Regions from separate parts of the Nonomuraea sp. NPDC049378 genome, predicted to be linked through region 2. Evidence: predicted binding sites of a transcription regulator. Region 2 holds the regulator's gene; each other region holds the start of a gene.
The links. Region 2 encodes HrcA, which represses chaperone genes, less so after heat shock. Its sites were predicted from a motif close to TTGGCACTCTCNNNNNGAGAGTGCCAA; they were not measured.
Positions count from the first base shown of each region.

Region 1 (5,784 bases), on a different contig from region 2:
TGACCGACTCGATGCGGTCGTCGACGGACTCCAGGTGCTCGCTGGCCTGCTCGGCGCGGGTGACCAGGCCGTTGACGTGGGTGTCGAGGACGTTGAAGCGGCTGTCGAGCCCTCCGAGGTGGCCGTCGATGGCGTCGAAGCGGCTGCTCAGGTGCTCTTCGGCCTCGCCGAGGCGCTCGTCGATGGCGTCCATCTGGCCGTCGAGCCGGTTGAAGCGGCCCTCTGCGCGGGTGGTGCTCTCGCCCACGCGCTGCTCGGTGCCGGACATGCGCTCGTCGAGGGCGGTGAAGCGGGCGTCGACGCGTACGTCGAGCGCGTCGAAGCGGTCGTCGTGGCGGCCCAGATGGCCGTCGAGGATGCCGAGGCGCTTGTCGACCGCGCCGAGCTGGCCGTCCATCGACGCGAGGCGCTTGTCGACGCCGCCCACCCGGGTGTCGAGGCCGTCGATCCTGGTGTCGATGTCGGCCAGGCACTCGTCGGCGGACTCCAGCCGGCCGCCGAAGTCGGCCACCCTGGTGTCGAGGCCGGAGAGCGCGCTTTCCGCCCGGTCGAGCCTGGCGTCCACGCCGCCGAGCCGGGCGGTCAGGCGCTGCTCGCTCTCGCCGAGTTGGACGGCGAGGTGGCGGTCGGTCTCGTCGAGCCTGGCGGCGAGCCGCTGCTCGATGTCGGAGAGGTGGCCGGTGAGCTGGTCGTCGGCCTCCTTGAGCCGGATGGCGAGCCGCTCGTCGGCCTCGACGAGGCTCCTGGCCAGCCTCTGGTCGGTCTCGTCGAGCCGGGCGGTCAGGCGCCGGTCGGTGCCCTCCAGGCGCACGGTGAGCCGCTCGTCGGTGTCGTCGAGCCGGGTCGTGAGGTGCTGGCCCGCCTCGTCGAGCCGGGCGGTGAGGCGCTGGTCGGTCTCGTCGAGGCGGGCAGCCATGCGCTGCTCGGCGGCGTCGAGGCGGGCCCGCGTCTGCTCGGCCGAGTCGGCGATGCCCTCGGACAGGTCGCTGATCACGCCCTCGACGCGGTCGGTGCGGGTGGCCAGCTCGGCCATTGACCGGTCGAGCCTGGTGAAGCGGCCGGCGGCGGCCTCCATGCTGGAGCTGAGCGTGGTCAGCCTGGTGGCGAAGTCGGACATGCCCTTGGTGATGCCGTCGGCGGTGTCGAGCACCGCCTGCAGGCGGTTGAGCGCCTCGTCGACGCCCTCGCCGACGGTGCCGACGCCGGCCTGCAGGCCGGGCAGCTCGGACATCGGGGCGACACGGGCGTCGACGCCGCTCACCCGCTCGCCGACGGCGTCGACGTGGTCGCGGACCGCCTCCACGTGCTGCGCCAGGCCCTCGGCCCACATCGGCGGCTTGGCGGTGATGTCGTCCAGCCGTCCGTTGACCGCCTCAAGGGTGCCGCTCAGGCCGCCGAGCTCGCGCTCGCGCACCTCGCGCAGGAGCCACTCCATGCCTTCGAGCCGCTGGCGGATCTCGTCGAGCATGGCGCCCTGGGTGCGCTGCTCGTAGACGTGATCCTGGGAGGCGCGCTGCAGCAGGTCTCGCATTCTCTCTGAAATGGCCAGATGGCCGCCTGCCTGAAGAAGGGTGGTGTGGTTGGAATGATCCACCGAAAGCTCCTTCGCTCGCCGACGGTCTGCCGCGCAGCGGTGGGGTAGGTCAGGTTTGCAGATGAAAGAGCGAGAACACGGTTAACCGCACTGGGGAGAACTCCCGCCCGCCCACCTTAGCCTTTTGATCAAGGTCCGTCAGCGCCGAATGGAAAGATCGCTCGAAACCGAAGAATGCCCGAGATGCCTGCTCAGCGGGGTGATGGTGGATTGCAGATGATGACCGATGGTTTATCAAGAATGCGGGTCAGGATGACGACGGCTGTTCTGTCCCCGTTGAGTCGCAAATCGCTGCGCAGGCGTTCGATGTCGACGGCTGAGGCGCGCTTCTTGATGGTGACATTTCCGATTTTCCGCTCTCGGAGTGCGGCGCGTAGTTTCTTCAGCGAGAACGAAAGTACGTCGTCTATCTCGTACCTCGCCGCCCATGGGGTGTCCACGGGGTCGTCGCCCGTGATGTACGCGATCATCGGGTCGAGCAGGCGGCCGCCGACGATCTCGGCCACCTCGCCCACGAGGTGCGCGCGGATGGCGGCGCCGTCGGGCTCGTAGACGTACCGGGCCGGCGGGCCCGTGGCGGCCCGGACGCCCGTGGCGGTGAGGGTGTGGCCGCCGGGCAGCAGGGTGGCCCGGCGGTCCGCCTTCCGGCCGGCCCCGGTCCAGAGCGTCGCCTCCTTCACCTCGCCCTTGAAGGACACCCACTCGGCCTCCGCCCCTTCGGGGATGAACGTGTAGGGGATGCCGGGGGCGACCTTGAGACAGGCCGCACGAGCCCTGGAGACGAGGTCGAGCACCACCGGCCAGGGCGGCGAGTAGGCCATGGGGTCGAACGTGCGGCCCCTGCTCGTACGCCGTGCCGGGTCGGCGAAGAGCACGTCGTAGCGCTCCGGCTCGACGCCGGCCGCGTCGGCCACGCGCACCGTCACCCGGTCGCCAAGCCCGAGCGCCTCGGCGTTGGCCCTGGCCACGGCGGCGGTCAGCGGGTCGGCGTCGACGGCCTCCACGGCGCAGCCCGCGCGGGCCAGCGCCAGCAGGTCGCCGCCGATGCCGCAGCACGCGTCCACGACTCTCGGCTCCGGGGCGCGGGCGGCCACCAGGCGGGCGGCGCGGTGCCCGGCGACCTCCGTCCGGGTGGCCTGCTCCAGGCCGTGCGGCGTGAAGTACATCAGCCGGGCGTCCTCGCCGAACTTGGCCGTGGCGCGCTCCCTGAGCCCCGCCTGGGTGAGCGCCGCCGAGGTGAGCGCCGCGTCATATGTCCTGCGCAGCCTCGTGGCGGCGGCCACCGGGTCGGCGCCGGCGAGCTCGCCGGCCTGCGCGAGCGCCCGCCGCCCGCGCGGGGTCAGCAGCTCGTTGAAGGCGTCGAGGTCCACGTCACACGACGTTAGCGGCACCTGGGACGTACCCGCGGCGCGGGGATCCGGCCGGAGCGGTGGGGCGCGGGGGATACCGTGGAACGGTGGCCCGGTCGCGTACCAGAAGATGCCGGGTCGTCAGGACGGCGCGACACGCGCGCTCGCGAATCTCGCGGCAGGAGGATCTTTACGAACCCCTGTATGACCGGCCATTACGCTGATAGCGCCTTGTTGCCAGCACCCTGATCGCTCTCAGCAGACGCGTTCGTGTTGACTGTCAAGCCCCTCTTGCATATGTTTCCTGTTGGCACTCTCCCCTTGAGAGTGCCAACGTGCGACGAGGCAGGTCTGACACCCGCGACGGCAGGCCCAGCTGGTCGCCTCTTCTAGATCATTCAAATCTGAAGGGGAGGTCCGATCGTGACGACCGCCACCAAGGTTCCCGTTAAGCCGCTCGGCGACCGCATTGTGGTTCAGCCGCTTGAGGCCGAGCAGACCACCGCTTCCGGCCTGGTCATCCCGGACACCGCCAAGGAGAAGCCGCAGGAGGGCAAGGTCCTCGCGGTGGGCCCCGGCAACTGGGACGAGGACGGCGACAAGCGGATTCCGCTCGACGTCTCCGAGGGCGACATCGTCCTCTACAGCAAGTACGGCGGCACCGAGGTCAAGTACGGCGGCGAGGAGTACCTCGTGCTCTCCGCCCGCGACGTTCTCGCGATCATCGAGAAGTAGGCCGGTGCGTCGAGCCCCGGGCGCTCCAAGGGGCGACCGGGGCTTTCGACGCTAGGAGAGGACTTTCAGCTATGGCGAAGATCCTGGAGTTCGACGAGGACGCCCGCCGCGCGCTAGAGCGTGGCGTGAACGCCCTCGCGGACGCCGTGAAGGTGACCCTTGGCCCGCGTGGCCGCAACGTCGTCATCGACAAGAAGTTCGGTGCGCCGACGATCACGAACGACGGTGTGACCATCGCTCGTGAGATCGAGCTGGACGAGCGCTACGAAAACCTCGGCGCCCAGCTCGCCAAGGAAGTTGCCACCAAGACCAACGACATCGCCGGTGACGGCACCACCACCGCGACGGTGCTGGCCCAGGCGATGGTCCGCGAGGGCCTGCGCAACGTGGCGGCCGGCGCCTCGCCGCTGTCGCTCAAGCGCGGCATCGACAAGGCCGCCAAGGCGATCAGCGACAAGCTGCTCGCCACCGCCCGGCCGGTCGAGGACAAGAAGGAGATCGCCAACGTTGCGACGATCTCCGCCCAGGACGCGCAGATCGGCGACCTGATCGCCGAGGCGTTCGACAAGGTGGGCAAGGACGGCGTGCTCACCGTCGAAGAGTCCAACGCCATGGGCATGGAGCTCGAGTTCACCGAGGGCATGCAGTTCGACAAGGGCTACCTGTCGGCCTACATGGTGACCGACCCCGAGCGGATGGAGTCCGTCCTCGAGGACGCCTACATCCTGCTCACCCAGGGCAAGATCGCCTCCATCGCGGACTTCCTGCCGCTGCTGGAGAAGATCGCCCAGACGAAGAAGCCGCTGCTCGTGGTCGCCGAGGACGTCGAGGGCGAGGCCCTGGCCGTTCTGGTGACCAACAAGATCCGCGGCACCTTCACCTCCGTGGCCGTCAAGGCCCCGGGCTTCGGCGACCGCCGCAAGGCGATGCTGCAGGACATGGCCATCCTCACCGGCGGCCAGGTCGTCAGCGAGGAGATCGGCCTCAAGCTGGAGCACGTCGGTCTCGAGGTGCTCGGCCAGGCCCGCCGCGTCGTGGTGACGAAGGACAACACCACCATCGTCGACGGCGCCGGCGACGCCCAGGCCATCGAGGACCGCGTCAAGGAGATCAAGATTGCCATCGAGCAGTCCGACTCCGACTGGGACCGCGAGAAGCTGCAGGAGCGCCTGGCCAAGCTCGCCGGCGGTGTGTGCGTGCTGCGTGTCGGCGCCGCCACCGAGGTCGAGCTCAAGGAGAAGAAGCACCGCCTCGAGGACGCGATCTCCGCGACGCGCGCCGCGATCGAGGAGGGCATCGTCTCCGGCGGCGGCACCGCGCTGATCCACGTCGCCAAGGGCCTCGACGACCTCGAGCTGTCCGGCGACGAGGCCACCGGCGTCGGCATCGTGCGCCGCGCGCTGGTCGAGCCGGCCCGCTGGATCGCCGAGAACGCCGGTCTCGAGGGTTACGTGGTCACCCACAAGATCGCCGAGCTGGAGGCCGGTCACGGCCTCAACGCCGCGACCGGCGAATACGGCGACCTGCTCGCGCAGGGCGTCATCGACCCGGTCAAGGTCACCCGGTCGGCGGTGCAGAACGCCGCTTCGATCGCGGGCATGCTGCTCACGACCGAGGCGCTCGTGGTGGACAAGCCCGAGGAGGAGGCCCCGGCCGACGGCCAGGGTCACGGTCACGGCCACGGCCACTGACCGCTTCTCCCGTTTCGCGACACGGCCCGCATCCCCAGGGGATGCGGGCCGTTCGCGTTCGCTGAGCTCCTGGCCGGCCCCGGCGACGACGCCCTCCGGGCACGGGCGATCCCCGCGTCGACGCGGTCAGTGGCGTTCACGGCGGGTTGTCCCGGGGTGGAGCGTGGGTCTGTCCGCGGAGGCGGCAGAGGCGGCCCTGGAAGGCGGTGGGCCTGCGGTGTCCTTGTCGTGCCCGCCTGGGACGTGCCGTGGTGGGTCTCGCCCTTGCTCGTTCGGATGGGGGCGGTGGTGAGGGCTCGCGGCGCGGGTGGGCGCAGGGTTCTGGGGAGAAGTGGGGGAAAAGGTGGAATAATGCAGTAAACCGGGAGAGGGTGATATGCGTCGGCGGTCTGACAAATGTCGTGCATTCCCGGTT
Region 1 is NZ_JBVJHP010000003.1:420,485-426,268, reverse strand. It holds gene ACZ6SA_RS09645 (apolipoprotein A1/A4/E domain-containing protein) at 1-1,594, opposite strand, end outside; gene ACZ6SA_RS09640 (class I SAM-dependent methyltransferase) at 1,786-2,964, opposite strand; gene groES (co-chaperone GroES) at 3,367-3,678, shown strand; gene groL (chaperonin GroEL) at 3,750-5,369, shown strand.
Region 1: the regulator HrcA is predicted to act here: its motif matches at 3,251-3,277, upstream of groES (co-chaperone GroES).

Region 2 (5,784 bases):
GCTCGCCTGGCGGCACCGCCGCTGGCACACCGAACGGGCATCCACGAACGTGCCGCAGGCCAACGCCTTCCTCACCCAGCTCAAGCGGACCGAGGAGTTCGCCTGGCTGAACGAGGTGTCCTCGGTCCCGCTTCAGCAGGTGCTGCGCGCTCAGCAGAAGGCGTTCGCCAACTTCTTCGCCGGACGCGCCCGATATCCGCGCTACAAGTCCCGCACCGGCCGCCAGGGCGCCGAATACACCCGCTCCGGGTTCCGCTACCGCGACGGGCAACTGTTCCTGGCCAAGATGAACACGCGACTGGCGTTCGTGTGGTCGTGGCCGGACATCGACCCGGCCACGATCAACCCGTCCACGGTGACCGTCTCCCGCGACCCGTGCGGACGCTGGTACGTCAGCTTCGCCGCCGAGGCCGACGACCCGGATCAGGCCGCCCCTGCCGGCGCCGTGCTCGGCGTGGACCTGGGGGTCAAGGACTTCGCGGTCACCTCCGGCGGCGAGAAGATCGCCAACCCTCGCAGCCTGGCCGAACGAGAACGCAACCTGGCCCGCTACCAACGCCGGATGGCCCGAAAACAGCGCGGCTCGAACAACCGGGCCAAGGCGAAAGCCAAGGTCGCCCGCGCCCACCGCAAGGTCCGCGCGTCCCGGGCGGACTTCCTGCACCGCACCTCGACGCGGCTGGTCCGCGACCACGACGTGATCGTGATCGAAGACCTGGCCGTGAAGAACATGGTCCGCAACCGGAGCCTGGCCAAGGCCATCTCCGACTGCGGCTGGGGCACCTTCCGCCGCATGCTCGAATACAAGACGGCCAAGTACGGACGCCACCTGATCGTCGTGGACCGCTGGTTCCCCAGCTCGAAGACATGCTCCGACTGCGGACACCTGCTCGCAACGCTCTCGCTCTCCACCCGGACGTGGACCTGTCCGGGCTGCGGCACCCTGCATGACAGGGACGTCAACGCCGCGAAGAACATCCTGGCGGCAGGTCTTGCCGTGTCTGCCTGTGGAGGTGATGTCAGACACTCCGGGTCCGCCCGGGTGCAGTCGCCCACGAAGCAGGAAACCCAACCTGTGAAGGTTGGAATCCCCCGCCTTTAGGCGTGGGGAGGAAGTCAAGATGCCTCCGTCACGAAGTCGATCAGTTCTTCGACCCGGCCGAGCAGCTCCGGCTCCAGGTCGGTGTAGCTCGAGACGGCGCCGAGGATGCGCCGCCATGCCTGCGCGGGCTCCATGCGCCAGCCCAGGGCCGCGATCACGCCTTCCTTCCACGGCACGCCGCGCGGCACGTCGGGCCAGCCGGGGATGCGCAGCACGGACGGTTTGACCGCCTGCCAGATGTCGACGTAGGGGTGCCCCACGACGAGCACGTCCGGTGAGGTGATCTCGGCGGCGATCCGGCTCTCCTTGGAACCGGGCACGAGGTGGTCGACCAGCACCCCGAGACGGCGGCCAGGCTCGGGACCGAACTCCGCCACGATGGCGGGAAGATCGTCCACGCCCTCCAGGTATTCGACCACGACCCCTTCGACCCGCAGGTCGTGACCCCAGATCTTCTCCACGAGGGCGGCGTCGTGCACACCCTCCACGTAGATCCGGCTCTCCCTGGCCACCCTGGCCCGCAGCCCCTGGACGGCGATCGAGCCCGACGCGCTGCGTCTGGTGCCCGCGGGGGCCGCCGCCGGGCGCACGAGTGTCACGGGCTTGCCCTCGAGCAGGAACGCCGCGGGCGCGAGCGGGAACAACCGGCGCTTGCCGAACCGGTCTTCGAGCGTGACAGCCTCCTTGTCACAGGCCACCACCGCGCCGCAGAAGCCGCTGTCGGCATCTTCCACGACGAGCTCCAGCTCGGCGGGCACTTTCGGGATCTTCCCCTTGCCCGGCCGACGCCAATTCCCCGCCAGTACATCGCCCTCGTACACACGGGGACGGTAGCAAATCACCCGCCGACCGCGCCGACCGCAAGGCGCCTGCGCGACGCACCCCGGCCCGCCAGGACGACGGCCGTGCCGATGACCGCGGCGAGCAGTCCCGCGCCGCCGACCAGCAACGGGGCGGTCGTCCCCCCGCCCGTGGAGGAGGCGTCCTTCCCGACGCCGTACCGTACGGTGGCCTGCTCCTGGTGGGTGCAGATCAGCTGGTAGTCGCCCCTGGCGGGCGCGTTGATGACGAGGAACTGCTGCCAGACCGTGCCGCCCTCCGTGACCCTCGGGAGGCCCGTGGTCTTGGCCAGCCTGGCCGGTCCGGAGATCTCGCACGCGTAGTGGACGGCCGTGTCGCTGGCGATGTAGACGGCCGGCCTGTCCGCGGGGTCGATCGGCACCGTGACGCTTTCGCCGGCCGCGAACGCCTTGGTCGGCGCCAGGCCGGACGCGTCGGCCCCGCCGCCGAACATGACGGCGGCGGTGATCAGGCACACGACGGCCACGCCCCAGACGGCTCCGAGCCACCACAGGGGCGGCGTCACGGCCTTCGGGTCGATGCGGGGCGGGAACTGGGGTTGCCCGCCATGAGGTCCGTACTGCGGCTGCGGGCCGTACTGGGGTTGCTGCGCGTACGGGCCGGGCTGGCTGTGGTGCGGTTGTCGCGCGTACGGCCCGCTGCGGTACGGCGGTTGCCCGTGGGGCGAAGGCTGACCGTAGCCCGAGGGCTGATCATAGGGTGGCGATGGATGCCCGAACTGAGGCGGCGGACTGTAACCAGGCTGTGAGCCCGCCTGAGGCTCGTAGCCGGGTTGGGAGCCCGGCTGAGGGCCGTAGCCCGGCTGGGAGCCCGGTCGCGGGCCGTACTGCGGGGGTTGGGGCTGACCTTGGTCGGGATCCTGCCCTGGCGGCTGGTCGGACGACGGGGGCTGGGAATCGTCGGTCATGTGCGCAAGTGTGAGGCCTGTCCCTTCCCGGAAGCTAGAAGCAGGACGGGACACGGTGTTATCGCACCTTGTGGGCGAGAGCCGTACACTTGGCACTCGGGAACACAGAGTGCTAGAGCCTGTGTCTTCCCCATGGCACGAGGGCAGGAGGTGAGCGCGTGCTTGACGAACGGAAGCTGGCGGTGCTCCGCGCCATTGTCGAAGACTACGTGTCGACCAACGAACCGGTGGGCTCCAAGGCGCTGGCCGATCGCCACAATCTGAAGGTCTCCCCGGCGACGGTCAGGAACGACATGGCGGCGCTGGAGGAGGAGGGATACATCACGCAGCCGCACACCAGCGCGGGCCGGGTGCCGACGGACAAGGGCTATCGCCTGTTCGTCGATCGGCTCTCGCAGGTCAAGCCGCTGTCGGGGGCCGAGCGCCGGGCGATCGAGACGTTCCTGGCCGGCGCGGTCGACCTCGACGACGTGGTGACCCGCACGGTTCGCCTGCTCGCGCAGCTGACCAGGCAGGTGGCGGTGGTGCAATACCCGACGCTGACCCGTTCGACGGTGCGGCACGTCGAGCTCGTCCCGCTGAACGACCGGCGGGTCATGCTCGTGCTGATCACCAACACCGGCCGCGTCGAGCAGCGCGTGATCGAGCTGCCCGAGGTGGTGGAGGAGTCGCGGATCGCGCACCTGCGCGCCGTGCTCAACTCCTGCCTCGACGGCTGCGGCCTGACCAGCGTGCCCGACCTGGTGGCCGACCTGCCTGAGCGGTTGCCCGCCGAAGACCGGCCCGCCGTGGCGACGATCCTGTCGGTGCTGCTCGAGACCCTCGTGGAGCGGCACGACGAGAAGATCGTGTTCGCCGGGGCGGCCAACCTCGCCGGCGCCGACTTCTCCACCGGCCTCCGCGACGTGCTGGAGGCGCTGGAAGAGCAGGTGGTGCTCATGCGGCTGCTCGGCGAGACCACGTCCGACACCCCGTCCGCGCTCACCGTGCGCATCGGCTCGGAAAACCCCTACCTGCGGGGCACATCCATCGTCGCGACCGGATACGGTTCTGGCGACAACCAACTGGCCCGGCTCGGGGTGCTGGGACCCACGAGGATGGATTATCCAGTGACGATGGGCGCCGTGCGCGCGGTGGCACGCTACGTCAGCCAGATCCTGGCTGCATCTTAAGAGGTCGATAAGTGGCAAACAGCGACTATTACGCCACCCTCGGGGTGCGCCCTGACGCCAGTCAGGACGAGATCAAGAAGGCCTACCGCCGGCTCGCCCGCGAGCTGCATCCCGACATGAACCCCGATCCTGAGACTCAGGACAGGTTCAAGGAGATCACGCAGGCCTACGAGGTGCTGTCCGACCCGAACAAGCGCCAGATGTACGACCTGGGCGGCGACCCCTTCGGCGGCGCCGGAGCGGGTGCGGGCGCCGGAGCCGGCGGGTTCGGCGCGGGGTTCCCCTTCAGCGACATCATGGACGCCTTCTTCGGCACCGCGGCCGGCGCCAGGGGCCCCCGTTCGCGTGCCCGCAGGGGCCGCAACGCCACCATCAGGGTCGAGCTCGACCTGCGCGAGACCGCTTTCGGCACCACCCGCGAGCTGGTCGTCGACACGGCCGTGATCTGCGAGGTGTGCCAGGGCGCGGGCGCGGCGGCCGGCACCCACCCCGACACGTGCGACATGTGCAACGGGCGCGGCGAGATCTCCCAGGTCACCCGCTCGTTCCTGGGCCAGGTCATGACCTCGCGGCCGTGCCCGCAGTGCGGCGGGTTCGGCACCATCATCCGTAACCCCTGCCAGGAGTGCTCGGGCGACGGCCGGGTGCGCACCCGGCGGACGATCAAGGTCCGCATCCCCGCGGGCGTCGAGGACGGCACCCACATCCAGCTCGCCGGCGAGGGCGAGGTCGGTCCCGGAGGCGGCCCGCCCGGAGACCTGTTCCTCGAGATCGCCGAGCGGCCTCACGAGATCTTCGAACGGCGCGGCGACGACCTCCACTGCACCGTGCAGATCCCGATGACGGCCGCCGCGCTGGGCACGGTGCTGACGGTGGAGACGCTCGACGGCGCCGAGGAGATCGACGTCCGCCCGGGCACCCAGTCAGGTCAGGTCATCACGATGTACGGGCGCGGCGTGCAGCGGCTCAACGAGTCCGGCAGGGGCGACCTGCTGATCCACGTCAACGTCGAGACGCCGACCCGCCTCGACACGGCGCAGGAGGAGCTGCTGCGCGAGCTGTCCAGGCAGCGCGGCGAGGAGCGGCCTCCCGGCAAGTTCGCCCCCGGGCAGCAGAGCTTCTTCTCCCGGCTGCGCGACGCCTTCAACGGCAGGTGACGTGACCGTCCCCGTCTTCCTGTCGCGGGAGCTGGACGGCACGGAGCTGACGCTCGACGGCCCGGAGGGGCGCCACGCGGCCTCGGTCAGGCGCCTGCGGGCCGGCGAGCGGGTCGACCTGACCGACGGCGCCGGCTCCGTCGCCGAGTGCGTCGTACGCGAGGTGCTGAAGGACGCGCTCCGGCTCGACGTGATCGGCCGGCACACCGTCGAGCCGCCCGGCCGGCGGCTGGTCGTCGTCCAGGGGCTGCCCAAGGGCGACAGGGGCGAGCTGGCGGTCGAGATGATGACCGAGGCGGGCGTCGACGTGATCGTGCCGTGGTCGGCCGCCCGGAGCGTCACGCAGTGGAAGGGCGACAAGGTCGCCAAGGCGCTGGGGCGCTGGCGGTCCACGGCTCGTGAGGCGGGCAAGCAGGCCCGCAGGTTCCGCCTGCCCGAGGTCGCCGGCCTCGCCTCCACCTCCCAGGTCGAGCGGCTGCTGTCGGAGGCGGCGCTGGGGCTGGTGCTGCACGAGGAGGCGGCCGAGCCGCTGTCGGGCGTGGAGTTGCCGGAGGGCGGCGACATCGTGGTGGTCGTGGGGCCTGA
Region 2 is NZ_JBVJHP010000001.1:674,905-680,688, reverse strand. It holds gene ACZ6SA_RS03080 (RNA-guided endonuclease InsQ/TnpB family protein) at 1-1,102, shown strand, start outside; gene ACZ6SA_RS03075 (DUF3097 domain-containing protein) at 1,117-1,923, opposite strand; gene ACZ6SA_RS03070 (hypothetical protein) at 1,941-2,468, opposite strand; gene hrcA (heat-inducible transcriptional repressor HrcA) at 3,029-4,042, shown strand; gene dnaJ (molecular chaperone DnaJ) at 4,054-5,199, shown strand; gene ACZ6SA_RS03055 (16S rRNA (uracil(1498)-N(3))-methyltransferase) at 5,201-5,784, shown strand, end outside.

Region 3 (5,784 bases), on a different contig from region 2:
GCCGACGTCGCCGACAAGCCCAACATGAACCCCGGGTGGACCAAGCTGGTCAGGGCCGGCAATCTCGGGCGGGCGCTCGGCATCAGATCCCTCCACGTCAAGGACGACTCGGGCAACCCCACCCACTCCTTCAAGGACCGCGTGGTCGCCATGGCCGTCGAGGCGGCCCGCAACTTCGGCTTCCACACGCTCTCCTGCTCCTCCACGGGCAACCTCGCGGGCGCGGTGACGGCCGCCGCGGCGCGGGCCGGGCTGGAGGCGTGCGTGTTCATCCCGGCCAACCTCGAACAGGCCAAGATCGCCATGGCCCGGGTGTTCGGCGGCCGGCTGGTCGGCATCGAGGGCACCTACGACGACGTCAACAGGTTCTGCTCCGAGCTGATCGGCGACCCGCTCGGTGACAAGTGGGGGTTCACCAACATCAACCTGCGCCCTTACTACGCCGAGGGCTCCAAGACGCTCGCGTACGAGATCGCCGAGCAGCTCGGGTGGCGGCTGCCCGAGCAGATCATCATCCCCATCGCCTCGGGCTCGCAGCTCACGAAGATCGACAAGGGCTTCAAGGAGCTGGTGGCGCTGGGGCTGGTCGAGGACACGCCCTACAAGATCTTCGGGGCGCAGGCGGCCGGGTGCTCGCCGGTGTCGACCGCCTACAAGGCGGGGCACGACGTCGTGCAGCCGGTCAGGCCCGACACCATCGCCAAGTCGCTGGCCATCGGAAACCCCGCTGACGGGCCGTACGTGCTGGACATCGCGCGGCGGACCGGAGGGGGCGTCGAGGACGTCACGGACGCCGAGATCGTGGCCGCCATCAAGCTCCTGGCCTCGACGGAGGGCATCTTCGCCGAGACCGCGGGCGGCGTGACCGTGGGCGTGCTGAAGAAGCTCACCGAGACCGGGCAACTCGACCCGGAGGCCGAGACCGTGGTGCTGAACACCGGCGACGGCCTCAAGACGCTCGACGCGATCAGCGGCGACGCCAGGCCCACGGCCGTGATCAAGCCCTCCCTCGACGCGTTCCGCGCGACTGTCTGACAACCAGGAAAGGCGAGTTAAACCATGAGCGTTTCTGTGCGGATTCCCACCATTCTGCGCACCTACACCGGGGGCAACGCGGAGGTCAGTGGCGAGGGTGCGACTCTTCGTGACGTGCTGGCCAAGCTGGACTCTGACTACCCGGGTATCGGCGCGAGAATTCTGGATGAATCGGGCAAGATTCGGCGTTTTGTCAACGTTTATGTGGGGGAAGAGGACGTCCGATTCGCCCAAGGGCTGGACACTCCGGCCCCGGAGGGCACCCAGATCTCCATCATCCCCGCCGTCGCCGGCGGTTGAGTGCGGCAGATCACACTTCGGCGAAGGCGCCCCTTGTGGGCGCCTTCTTCTTTTCCCGGCAATTCAACGTTGAACCGTCGATGAGAGGAAATGCGCAGTCTGCGGATTGACTCTGTTGCCAAACCCCGTGCCACAGGTATGGTCGAGGGCGATCGCCTGGCTGATTTTCCGTTAAGTCAGGCGATTACGGGTCTCGCGAAGGAATGGGCGAGGTCTGGGAGCCCAGTAAGAGGAGTCGGAAGTGGCGCAGGGCACCGTCAAGTGGTTCAACGCGGACAAGGGCTACGGCTTCATCGCGGTAGACGGTGGTAAGGATGTATTCGTCCATTACTCAGCGATCATGATGGACGGGTACCGCTCTCTCGAACAGGGACAGCGTGTCGAGTTCGAGATCACGCAGGGCCAGAAGGGGCCGCAGGCGGAGTCCGTCAGGACGGTCTGATTCACCGCACTGGTATGCACCGGCGGGATCGCGCGGCAGCGCAGTCCGGGCGAACCGTCACCTTCCTTTCGTCGATCCTGGTACGGCGAGCCGCGTGCGCGAACCGCGGCCAGCGGTGCGCCCACGGGGCGGCTCGCCGGACAGACGACTGACCTGGGGGGGAGCGCCGGCCACGGGTGAGTTCGCTTGCACTCGGCAAGGTAGAGTGCTAAACAGTTCGTTGGCACTCTATGCAGTAGAGTGCCAACACCGGATCGAGACGATGGGGTCTGCCGAACGGAGATGCTGACCCATGCCGTCGCGGGCGTCGGCTCGGTCCACGACAAGCCACCCTGCATCTGGGAGGTCTAGCCTTATGGCAGCCAAGATGATCGCGTTTGACGAGGACGCCCGGCGCGGTCTCGAGCGCGGTATGAACCAGCTCGCCGACGCCGTCAAGGTGACCCTGGGCCCCAAGGGGCGCAACGTCGTGCTGGAGAAGAAGTGGGGCGCTCCCACGATCACCAACGACGGTGTGTCCATCGCCAAGGAGATCGAGCTCGAGGACCCGTGGGAGAAGATCGGCGCGGAGCTGGTCAAGGAAGTCGCCAAGAAGACGGACGACGTAGCCGGCGACGGCACCACGACCGCCACCGTGCTCGCCCAGGCGCTGGTGCGTGAGGGCCTGCGCAACGTGGCCGCCGGCGCCAACCCGATGGCTCTGAAGAAGGGCATCGAGGCGGCCGTCGAGCGGGTCAGCGAGGAGCTCTCCAAGCTGGCCAAGGACGTGGAGACCAAGGAGCAGATCGCTTCGACCGCCTCCATCTCCGCCGCCGACCCCGAGATCGGCGCGCTCATCGCCGAGGCGATGGACAAGGTCGGCAAGGAAGGCGTCATCACCGTCGAGGAGAGCAACACCTTCGGTCTCGAGCTCGAGCTCACCGAGGGCATGCGCTTCGACAAGGGCATGACGTCGATGTACTTCGTCACCGACTCCGACCGCATGGAGGCCGTGCTCGAAGACCCGTACATCCTGATCGTCAACGGCAAGGTCTCCGCCAACAAGGACCTGCTGCCGCTGCTCGACAAGGTTGTGCAGTCGGGCAAGCCGCTGCTGATCATCGCCGAGGACGTCGAGGGCGAGGCCCTGGCGACCCTGGTGGTCAACAAGATCCGCGGCCTGTTCCGCTCCGTGGCCGTCAAGGCCCCGGGCTTCGGCGACCGCCGCAAGGCCATGCTCAACGACATCGCGATCCTGACCGGTGGTCAGGTCATCGCCGAGGAGGTCGGCCTCAAGCTCGAGACCGCCACCCTCGACCTGCTGGGCCGTGCCCGCAAGGTGGTCGTGACCAAGGACGAGACGACGATCGTCGACGGCGCCGGTGACGCCGAGCAGATCTCCGGCCGGGTCAACGAGATCCGCGCCGAGATCGAGCGCACCGACTCCGACTACGACCGCGAGAAGCTCCAGGAGCGGCTGGCCAAGCTGGCCGGCGGCGTGGCCGTCATCAAGGCGGGCGCGGCGACCGAGGTCGAGCTCAAGGAGCGCAAGCACCGCATCGAAGACGCCGTCCGCAACGCGAAGGCGGCCGTCGAGGAGGGCATCGTCCCGGGTGGTGGCGTGGCGCTGCTGCAGGCCGGCGCCAAGGCGTTCGACAAGCTCGAGCTCAACGGCGACGAGGCCACCGGTGCGGCGATCGTGAAGAAGGCTCTGGAGGAGCCGCTGAAGCAGATCGCGGTCAACGCCGGCCTCGAGGGCGGCGTCGTGGTCGAGCGCGTGCGCAACCTCACCCCGGGTGAGGGCCTCAACGCCGCGTCGGGCGAATACGTCAACATGTTCGAGGTCGGCATTCTCGACCCGGCCAAGGTGACGCGCTCGGCGCTGCAGAACGCCGCCTCCATCGCGGCGCTCTTCCTCACCACCGAGGCCGTCATCGCCGAGAAGCCGGAGAAGACCCCGGCCGCTCCCGCCGGCATGCCCGGCGGCGGCGACATGGACTTCTAGGTCCTATTTCGCGAGGCGCGTCCCAAAAGAGCGGCCCGGTTTTTCCGGGCCGCTCTTGCTTTTGTTTAACTGCCATTACGTTTCGCAATTGAACTGCTACGTGGAGTGAGAAAGGGTTGTCCCCACGCATCACCTCATCGAAGGAGCAGACAAGTGTTCTCCCGCAGCAAGCGCATGCTGGGCGTGGCCGTTCTCGGCCTCGCCGCCGTGACCCTCACCGCCGTTCCCGCGCATGCCGACAATCCTGTCGTCTTCACCCAGACCGTGACCCGGAGCGGGCCGCTGTGCACGCTGCAAGCCTGGGTGCCGCTGCTCGGCAACGTGGGGTCGCTGGCCGAGAGCTGCGACTAGCGCCCACGCGAAAGGCGCCCCACCAGCGTGCGGTGGGGCGCCTTTCCCGTCGTCAGACCCCGTAGTGGGGGATGAGGTGGCCGCGGGCCAGGGTGTTGGCGGTGATGTTGAAGCCCACCACCGCCGGGCTGGTGCCGCTGTCCAGGCCGAGCGAGTCGACCCCCAGCGCGTGGACCGTGAAGACGTAGCGGTGCGGGTCGCCAGGAGGCGGGGCGGCGCCGCCGTAGTCCTTGGTGCCGTAGTCGTTGCGGGCGTGCACCGCGCCCGCGGGCAGACCCTTGAACTCCGGGGCCGTGCCCGCGCCCGTCGGCAGCTCGGTGACCGAGGCGGGGAGGTCGAAGAGCACCCAGTGCCAGAAGCCGCTGCCTGTGGGGGCATCGGGGTCGAAGCAGGTGACGGCGTAGGAGCGGGTCCCGGCGGGAGCGCCGGACCAGCGCAGCTGGGGCGAGAGGTTCTGGCCGGTCATGCCCCAGTCGTTGAAGACGTGCAGGTCGTTGAGCCGCTCGCCGTCCTGGAGGTCGTCGCTCTCCACCACGAGCGCGGGGACCGACGGCAGGTGTTCATGGGGAAGGGGTGCTGGCACGGCATCCTCCTAGGTTGAGAGCTCCTTGCCCAGCCATCCTAGAAGCGGCCGTGCCGGACGCCCGTCAGCCCGCCAGCTGTGGCGGCAGCGCCTTGTCGTGCAGGACCGTCAGCGAGGTCACCGCCCGGGTGAGGACCACGTAGAGCCTGGCCAGGCCGCGCGGCTCGGCCGCGACGATGTCGGCGGGCTCCACGACGACGACGTGGTCGTACTCCAGGCCCTTGGCGAGGGTCGCGGGCACGATGAGCAGGCGGTGCTCTTCGGTCGAGTCGGGGCCGAGAACGGCGTGGGGGAGGCCGGCGAGGGCCTCGGAGACCGCGTCGACCGTCGCGTCAGGGGCGATGACGCCGATCGAGCCGTCCCTGGCCAGGGCCTCCTCGGCGGCCTGCGCGACCGAGCCGCCCTCGCGGACGGTGAGCGACCCGGCGCCGGGCCGCAGCGACTGCGGGGCGGCGAGGCCCGGGGCGATCGAGGGGAGCAGGCGGGCCGCGTAGTCGAGAACCTCCCTCGGCACGCGGAAGCCGAGCGTCAGCTCCGTGACCTCGCCCTCCCGCTGGCCCAGGTGGCCGAGCACCGACTCCCACGAACGCGTCGACCATGGCGTGGTGCCCTGGGCGAGGTCGCCGAGCACGGTGGCCGAGCCGTTGCGGCAGCGGCGGCCGAGGGCGCGCAGCTGCATCTCGGACAGGTCCTGGGCCTCGTCGACCACGAGGTGGCCCAGCGACGGCGTGCGTTCCATCAGGTCGCGGAGCTCGTCGAGGAGCGCGGCGTCGGCGGCCGACCATTTGGCGGACTTCCAGCTCCGGTACGGCTTGCGCCACAGGAGCGTTTCCTGCTCTTCAGGCGACAAATCTGATTTAGCGGCTCGCGCTAGGAATTCCGGATCTGACAGCAAGCGGTGAAGGACCTGTTCGGGCGTCAGTTTGGGCCAGACCGCTTCCACCAGTTGTTTCACCGGTTTCGACCGGGCCACCGCGTCCTGCACCCGGTCGTCGGGCGACTCGCCGCGCTGCTCCATGCGTACGAGGACCATGTGGGCCAGCCGCTGCGCCAGCGCCGCCCGGCCGGGGTTGTAGCGCGTGGTGCCGC
Region 3 is NZ_JBVJHP010000011.1:333,644-339,427, reverse strand. It holds gene thrC (threonine synthase) at 1-1,035, shown strand, start outside; gene ACZ6SA_RS25230 (MoaD/ThiS family protein) at 1,060-1,335, shown strand; gene ACZ6SA_RS25225 (cold-shock protein) at 1,577-1,777, shown strand; gene groL (chaperonin GroEL) at 2,133-3,761, shown strand; gene ACZ6SA_RS25215 (hypothetical protein) at 3,915-4,112, shown strand; gene ACZ6SA_RS25210 (YbhB/YbcL family Raf kinase inhibitor-like protein) at 4,165-4,695, opposite strand; gene ACZ6SA_RS25205 (HelD family protein) at 4,760-5,784, opposite strand, start outside.
Region 3: the regulator HrcA is predicted to act here: its motif matches at 1,998-2,024, upstream of groL (chaperonin GroEL).